2 regions of the Rhizobium sp. CFBP 13726 genome follow, and region 2 is predicted to be linked to the other one. Evidence: riboswitches for the same ligand, from Rfam matches in the RefSeq annotation. Region 2 holds a riboswitch; the other holds the start of a gene.
The links. Region 2 has a riboswitch for S-adenosylmethionine ahead of IFT66_RS15925 (O-succinylhomoserine sulfhydrylase). Riboswitches for the same ligand answer to the same signal wherever they lie in the genome.

Region 1: it holds a riboswitch for S-adenosylmethionine, as region 2 does, so the genes downstream of both, metA (homoserine O-acetyltransferase MetA) here and IFT66_RS15925 (O-succinylhomoserine sulfhydrylase) in region 2, are expected to answer to the same signal.

What each region holds. Positions count from the first base shown of each region.
Region 1 is NZ_JACYUU010000002.1:1,303,872-1,307,872, reverse strand. Features, by position in the region: gene IFT66_RS13510 (ABC-F family ATP-binding cassette domain-containing protein) at 1-1,038, opposite strand, end outside; gene IFT66_RS13505 (thiamine diphosphokinase) at 1,046-1,696, opposite strand; SAM riboswitch at 1,815-1,892, shown strand; gene metA (homoserine O-acetyltransferase MetA) at 1,955-2,878, shown strand; gene IFT66_RS13495 (aldose epimerase family protein) at 3,000-4,001, shown strand, end outside.
Region 2 is NZ_JACYUU010000003.1:385,026-389,026, forward strand. Features, by position in the region: gene IFT66_RS15915 (Hsp33 family molecular chaperone) at 1-452, shown strand, start outside; gene apaG (Co2+/Mg2+ efflux protein ApaG) at 466-858, opposite strand; gene IFT66_RS15925 (O-succinylhomoserine sulfhydrylase) at 1,025-2,215, opposite strand; SAM riboswitch at 2,262-2,340, opposite strand; gene IFT66_RS15930 (2'-deoxycytidine 5'-triphosphate deaminase) at 2,414-3,508, shown strand; tRNA gene IFT66_RS15935 (tRNA-Gly) at 3,579-3,652, shown strand; gene IFT66_RS15940 (calcium-binding protein) at 3,853-4,001, opposite strand, start outside.

The DNA of each region.
Region 1 (4,001 bases), on a different contig from region 2:
AATCTCGAGATTGGTGCCGAGCTTGATCCAGCCGCCGTCGGGGGCGAGCTGGCCCGTCAGCATCTTCAGCAGCGTCGTCTTGCCAGCACCATTCGGGCCGACCAGGCCGATCCGGTCGCCGCGATGGATGCGGATCGAGAATGGCGCGACGATCGGCTTGTCATAGGTCTTGGTGATGTTTTCCGCTTCCACCACCAGCTTGCCGGACTCGCGACCTTCGGCGACGGAGGCCTGAACGGAACCCTGCGGCCCCTTGTGGCCGCGGTAGTCGGCACGCATGGACTGCAGCTCGCCGACGCGGCGCATGTTGCGCTTGCGCCTTGCGGTCACGCCGTAGCGCATCCAATGTTCTTCGCGCTCGATCGCCTTGCCGAGCTTGTGCTGCTCGATCTCTTCCTCTTCGAGAACCTGATCGCGCCAGGCTTCGAAATGGCCGAAACCGCGCGACAGGCGGCGGGAGGTGCCGCGGTCGAGCCAGACGGTGGCGTTGGATACCTTTTCGAGAAAGCGACGGTCATGGCTGATGACGACGAGCGCGCTGCGGGTCTTGCGCAACTCGTCTTCCAGCCATTCGATGGTCGGCAGATCGAGATGGTTGGTCGGCTCGTCCAGCATCAGGATATCAGGTTCCGGCGCCATGACGCGGACAAGTGCTGCACGTCGGGCTTCTCCGCCCGAAAGCCTGACCGGATCTTCCTCTCCTGTCAGGCCGAGATGCTCCAGGAGATAGGTGACGCGATAGGGGTCGTCGCCCGGTCCAAGCCCCGCTTCCGCATAGGCCTGCACGGTTTTGTAACCAGCGAAATCCGGCGCCTGTTCGAGATAGCGGATCGTCGCATTGGGGTGCCGGAAAACCTCGCCCGACTGCGCTTCCACCATGCCGGCGGCGATCTTCATCAGCGTCGATTTGCCGGAACCGTTGCGGCCGACGAGAGAGATGCGGTCGCCGGGCTCTACCTGCAGGGCAGCTCCGTTGAGAAGCGGCGTGCCGCCGAAGGTTAGAACGATATCGTCGAGTTTCAGAATAGGCGGTGCCATGCGGCGTCTATGCTCCGGAAAAATCGTTTGGACGGGCAAGGATCATCGCCCTGCCGTCACGTAAATGGAATTGGACCGGCCCTTCTGCAACGTTGGACACGGTGCGGGAAGAACCGAAGGGCAGCGTGTAATCCTTGAGTGGATAGCGCGCGCCAAGAATGTCCAGGCCTGTAAGGCCCGTAAAACCGATGACGGAAAACAACGCGCCCTTGGGCAGGTCGAGTGTCATCGTGCCGGTGAGAAACGGCACAGCCTCTTCCTCGCCGGATGTGAGAAGAACGTCATGGCCGCGCTCGGCAAGGCTCATCGCATGCAGAAAATGCTGGAGCGCGTGGTCGGACCGTTCGCCGCCCAGCGCGCCTATCAGAATGAGCCGCGTCGCGCCGCGTTCGATCGCTTCGGCCGTCGCAATCTCGCCGTCCGTCTCGTTCTTTTCCGGCGGATAGGTCCGGCGCTCGACATCGGGATAGCGCTCGATCAGGTCTGCGTCGGAGGAATCGAAATCGCCCACCCAGAGCTCCGGCATCACACCCAGCGCCTCTGCATGGCGCATGCCGCTGTCTGCCGCGATGAAGCGGCTTGCGGCAACTGCCTTTTGCAGTCGGTCGGTTACGGTGAGGTCACCGCCGAGCAGGATCGTGAAGGTCGAGTTGGCCATTGCTCATGCCCTTATCCTAAAGCGGCTGGCAAGGGAAAGGCGCGTGTCGCACTGTTCGTGCGAAAGCGGTCATTTTTGCTCCCATTGACGGCGGGCGTGGCAAGGATTATTTGAAAAGTCGAAATTCCGTGGTGATTTGGCCGGCCGGCTTGCAGCCACGTAAAAAAAGTCGCTAAAGGGCCGCGAGAAGAGTTTCAAAAACTTCCCACGGGCCGGCTGCGATTTTTCGTGCCGGCTTTTTGTTTTTGGGTTGAAGAGATGCCGATCAAGATCCCCGATACGCTGCCTGCCTTCAATACGCTCGTTTCCGAGGGCGTGCGGGTACTGACCGAAACGATGGCCGTGCGCCAGGACATCCGGCCGCTGCAGATCGGGCTTCTCAACCTCATGCCCAACAAGATCAAGACCGAGGTGCAGATGGCGCGCCTTGTCGGCGCCTCGCCGCTGCAGGTCGAGTTTTCGCTGGTCCGCATCGGCGGCCACAAGGCCAAGAACACATCGGAAGATCATCTCCTGTCGTTCTACGAGACGTGGGAAGAGGTGAAGCACCGCAAGTTCGACGGTTTCATCATCACCGGCGCGCCGGTGGAAACCCTGCCATACGAGGATGTCACCTACTGGCAGGAGATGAAGGAAATCTTCGACTGGACCACCACCAACGTGCATTCCACCATGAATGTCTGCTGGGGGGCGATGGCCGCCATCTATCATTTCCACGGCGTTCCGAAGCACGGGCTGAAGGAAAAGGCGTTTGGGGTCTATCGCCACCGCAACCTGTCGCCGGCCTCCGTCTACCTCAACGGCTTCTCCGACGATTTCCAGGTGCCGGTGTCGCGCTGGACGGAAGTTCGTCGGGAGGATGTTGAAAAGGCCGGCAGTGACCTCGAGATCCTGATGGAATCAGACGAAATGGGCCTCTGCCTCGTGCATGAGCGGGCCGGACGGCGGCTGTTCATGTTTAACCACGTCGAATACGATTCCACCTCGCTTGCCGACGAGTATTTCCGCGATGTCGATGCCGGCATCCCCATCAAGATGCCGCACGACTATTTTCCGCACAACGACGATACGCTGGCTCCGCTCAACCGCTGGCGCGGTCATGCGCATCTGCTGTTTGGAAACTGGATTAACGAGATCTACCAGACGACGCCTTACGACCTCGAAAAAATCGGCACCGAGTGACCGAGACCGGTTTCTGCCCCGTCATCCTTGCTGGATGATAGCCTGACGGATTTTTCCGCTGGCCTCGTTGCAGCTTTGACCGAAATCACGCAGTTTGCCGCAAACATTCGGGAGATGGGTTATGACGGGTCATGAATTCGAGATTTTCGGCACGACGAAGAGCGGCGAGGCGGTGCATCGGATCACGCTGTCGGGCGGCGGGCTGACAGCCCAGGTTCTCACCTGGGGCTCGGTTATTCAGGATCTGCGGCTTGCCGGCCACGAGCCGCCTTTGGTGCTGGGGTTCGACAATTTTGCGGACTATGAGGCCTATTCTCCGTATTTCGGCGCCACGCCTGGTCGCTGTGCCAATCGCATCGGCGATGGCCGCTTCTCGATCGACGGCACAGAATACCAGCTGGAACTCAACGAAGACGGCGTAACCCATCTGCACGGCGGATCCGACGGTATCGCCCGGCGCATCTGGTCGATCGTCGATCACGCGGAAGACCGACTCGTGCTGCAGATCACCGACCCGGACGGACGCGCCGGATATCCCGGCAACTGCACCGTCACCGCGACCTACCAGCTGATGGAAGACGGGGTGCTTTCGGTGATCTACGACACGGTGACCGACCAGCCGACGCCCGCCAACGTCTGCCAGCACTCCTATTTCAATCTAGACGGTCGTCCCGACATTTTCGGCCACGACATGATGATCGCCGCGGCTGAGCTGACGGCGGTGGATGAACGGATGGTGCCGACCGGCGTCCTGATGCCGCTTGCCGGCACCACGTTCGACCTGAGCGAGATGGGTCCGATCCAGCGGACCGGTGCCGATGGCGAGCAAGTGCCGTTCGATCACAACTACTGCCTTTCGGAGGAGAGGACCGCCAAGCGCTCAATCGCGCTTGCCCGCAGCCTGTATTCCGGCGTGCAGCTCGAAGTGCGCACCACGGAGCCGGGGATCCAGTTCTACGCGGGCTTCAAGCTCGCCTTGCCGGTGCCCGGCATGGAAGGCCGCCACTATGCGCCTTACGCCGGCTTCTGCCTGGAAACCCAGGTCTGGCCGGACGCCATCAACCACGAGACTTTCCCCAATGCAGTGCTTCGCCCCGGCGAAACCCTGCGACAGGAAACCGAT
Region 2 (4,001 bases):
TCATCGACCGCGACGAGGACGGCAACCCGCGCCACAACTGGCGCGCTGGCGGACTTGTCGCCCAGTTCCTTCCACAGGCGCCTGAGCGCATGCGCCAGCCCGACCTGCATGGCGGCGACGGTGACGAACGCGATGCCGTCGAAGTCGAGGACGATGCCTGGTTAGAGGCGAGCACGCTGGTCGGCACCATCGATACGGACGAGCTGACCGATCCGCAGGTGGCGATCGAACGGCTGCTGTTCCGGCTGTTCCACGAGCGCGGCGTGCGGGTCTATGATCCGCAGACGGTGTTCGACCGCTGCAGCTGCTCGCGCGACAAGATCAAGGGCGTGCTGGACGGGTTCTCTGCGGAAGAAATCCACGCGAGTGTGGAAGATGGAGAAATCGCGGTAACCTGCGAGTTCTGCTCGACCACCTACAAGTTCGTGACGGAAGAATTCGAAAGCGCCTGATCCGCTTTGCGGGTCAGTTCAGAACGCGCACGACGCCTGGTGAATCCAGCGAGAAGGCGGGAATGTCGACTTTGAAAGTCTCGCCTTCGTCCGTCTTCATATCGTAGGTGCCGAACATGACGCCGGATGGCGTGTCGAGCGGGCACCCGGACGAATATTCGTAGCTGTCGCCGGGCTCCAGTCGCGGCTGGTCGCCAACGACGCCTGGTCCGTCGACCTCGTCGACGATCCCGTTTTCGTCCGTGATGTTCCAGTAGCGATGCACGAGCGTAACGCTGATCGAGGACTTGTTCTCGATCACGATCCGGTATCCCCAGACATAACGACTGTCCTCGGGGCTCGACTGCTCCTCGAGATAATAGGGCTCGACGGCGACGTCTATGTCTCTGGTGCGGGCGCGGTACATTGGCACCTCAAGATTGCTCATCGTGCCGATATCGTACAGTGGGGGAGAAAGGTCAAGAATTCTCGCGGCTTGCATCTGAGGCAATGTCGCGTTCTTGATGATAGGGATAACTGATATGGTAAACCCGGAGCGTTCCGGGTCTACCCATCGTTCGGCGTAAAGTCGATCAGATCTGCTTCAGCGCCTGCGCGAAATCTTCCAGCAGGTCGTCCGCATCCTCGATGCCGGCCGAAAAGCGCACGGTGCCGGGCGAAATTCCCAGTTCCGTACGGGCTTCGTCGCTGAGGTTTTTGTGCGTCGTCGTTGCCGGATGCGTGATGATCGAGCGGGTGTCGCCGAGATTGTTGGAGATGGTGACCACCTCCATGGCATTCTGCAGCTTGAAGGCCGCTTCCTTGCCGCCCTTCAGCTCGAAACAGACCAGCGTCGATCCGCCCGTCATCTGCTTGGTGATGATATCGGCCTGCGGATGGTCTTTGCGACCGGGATAGATCACTTTCGCGACCTTGCTCTGCTCGGCCAGGAAATCGGCGATCTTCGCCGCATTCGACGTCTGCTGGGCAACACGGATCGGCAGCGTTTCCAGCCCCTTGATCAGTGTCCATGCGGTGAACGGCGACATCGCCGGACCGGTATGGCGATAATAGTCCTGCAGGTGCTCCAGAACCCATTCGCGGTCCGAAAGGATGACGCCGGCAAGGCTCCGGCCCTGGCCGTCGATATGCTTGGTGGCGGAATAGACGACCACATGGGCGCCGAGTTCCAGCGGCCGCTGGAAGAGCGGCGTTGCGAACACGTTGTCGACCACCAGACGGGCGCCGACCTGATTGGCAAGCTTGGCAACGCCGGCAATGTCGATCACTTCCAGCGTCGGGTTTGTCGGGCTTTCCAGGAAAAACACCTTGGTGTTGGGCTTGATCGCCGCTTCCCAGTTGGCAAGGTCGCGACCGTCGACCAGCGTGCATTCGATGCCGTAGCGCGGGGCGAGCGTTTCGACAACCCAGCGGCAGGAACCGAACAGGGCCCGCGCGGCAACGATATGGTCGCCGGCGCGAAGCTGGCACATGAGCGCTGCCGTGATGGCGGCCATGCCGGAGGCGGTGGCGCGGGCTTCTTCTGCACCTTCCAGCGCACACATGCGCTTTTCGAACATGTCGTTGGTAGGGCTGCCGTAGCGGGCATAGATATAGCCGTCGGCCTCGCCCTTGAAACGGGCCTCGGCGGCTTCTGAACTGTCGTAGGCGAAGCCCTGCGTCAGGTAGATGGCTTCCGACATCTCGCCATATTGCGAGCGCAGCGTGCCGCCATGGACGAGCGTGGTGGCAGGGCGCCAGTTCTTGTTCGGGGATTTGCTCATGTGTTCATCACCTTCGTGATACAAAAAAACCGGCCGCAATCGCAGACCGGTTTTCAACCCGGTCTTTTTAGCCACTTGTTTAACGTGGCTGCAAGCCGACCGGCCAAATCACCACGGGATAAAGCTGCCTTACGCCTCGCTTCCGCTTGCGTCAATGGTCCGCATTTGGTTTTGTCGGCCCCAAAATCTGAAAGAGACATGATGGCTCGCGAAACGGGAATTCTGGCGGACCGCGCAATTGCGGCGCTCTTCGAACAAGGACGGCTGAAGTCCGAGAGGGCGCTTGATCAGGACCAGATCCAGCCGGCGAGCCTTGATCTGCGCTTGGGGCAGAAGGCGTTTCGCGTGCGCGCCTCGTTCATGCCGGGGCCGATGAGCCTCGTGTCCGACAAGCTCAAGCGCCTCAGCCTGCACGTCATCGATCTCTCCGAAAGCGCCGTCCTCGAAACCGGCTGCGTCTATATCGTGCCGCTGATGGAAAGCCTCGATCTGCCGGCCGAGATGTCGGCTTCGGCCAATCCGAAAAGCTCCACCGGCCGCCTCGATATCTTTACCCGCGTCATCACCGATCGCGCCCAGGAGTTCGACAAGATCCCTTCAGGCTATCGCGGTCCGCTCTATCTCGAAATTTCCCCGCGCACATTTCCGATCGTCGTGCGCCAGGGCTCGCGCCTGTCGCAGATCCGCTTCCGCGTCGGCAACGCCCTTCTGCAGGAGCCGGAGCTGTTGGCGCTGCATGGAGCCGAAACGCTGGTCGCCGCCGCGCAGCCGAACATTTCCGGCGGCGGCATAGCGCTATCGATCGACCTTGCCGGCGACAACGATGGCCTGATCGGCTACCGCGGCAAGCACCACACGGCCGTCGTCGATGTCGACAAGAAGGCCCAGCATGATCTGTTCGATTTCTGGGAGCCGATCCACAGCCGCGGCCGCAACGAACTGATTCTGGATCCGGATGAATTCTACATCCTCGTCTCGCGCGAGGCCGTCCATGTGCCACCGCTCTACGCGGCCGAAATGACACCGTTCGACCCGCTGGTCGGCGAATTCCGCGTCCATTACGCCGGCTTCTTCGACCCCGGCTTCGGCCACGAGGCCGCCGGCGGCCGCGGCAGCCGCGCAGTCCTAGAGGTGCGCAGCCACGAGGTCCCGTTCATCCTCGAAGACGGCCAGATCGTCGGTCGCCTCGTCTACGAACACATGCTGGAAGAACCCCAGGGCCTCTACGGCTCCGGCCTCGGCTCGAACTATCAGGCGCAGGGCCTCAAACTCTCCAAGCATTTCCGCAGCTAGGACATCCCCGGACGCTTCCACCCCGGCGACCTTGACAGACAAGGCCCATTGTTGGAAACCTTCCCCCGACGCGGGTGTAGCTCAATGGTAGAGCAGCAGCTTCCCAAGCTGAATACGAGGGTTCGATTCCCTTCACCCGCTCCAGCGGATTTAATACCTCAAAGGCAATGGCGTTTCACTGTTATCTGCCGTTGCAGTGGCCCGCTTCGCGGTTCGTGCTCCGGCTATCCTCCGCTGCTGCTGACACGTTCATTGTTTGCGATTATGCAATCGACACCTGCCTTAGTCACAAATGGAGGTGAACGCCGAGCATGTCTCGACGTCCACAATTTTGAGTGAGCGCCTCAGATAACGAAGAAATCCGCGTTGGTGATCGCTAGGCCTGCCGCCAGCTTCGCAAATTGGATGCCGGCAAATGCGCCGCCGTTTCCATCCTGATCGTAAAACACCTTGCCGGTATCGGTTTCATAAATGATTCGATCGGAGGCATCCG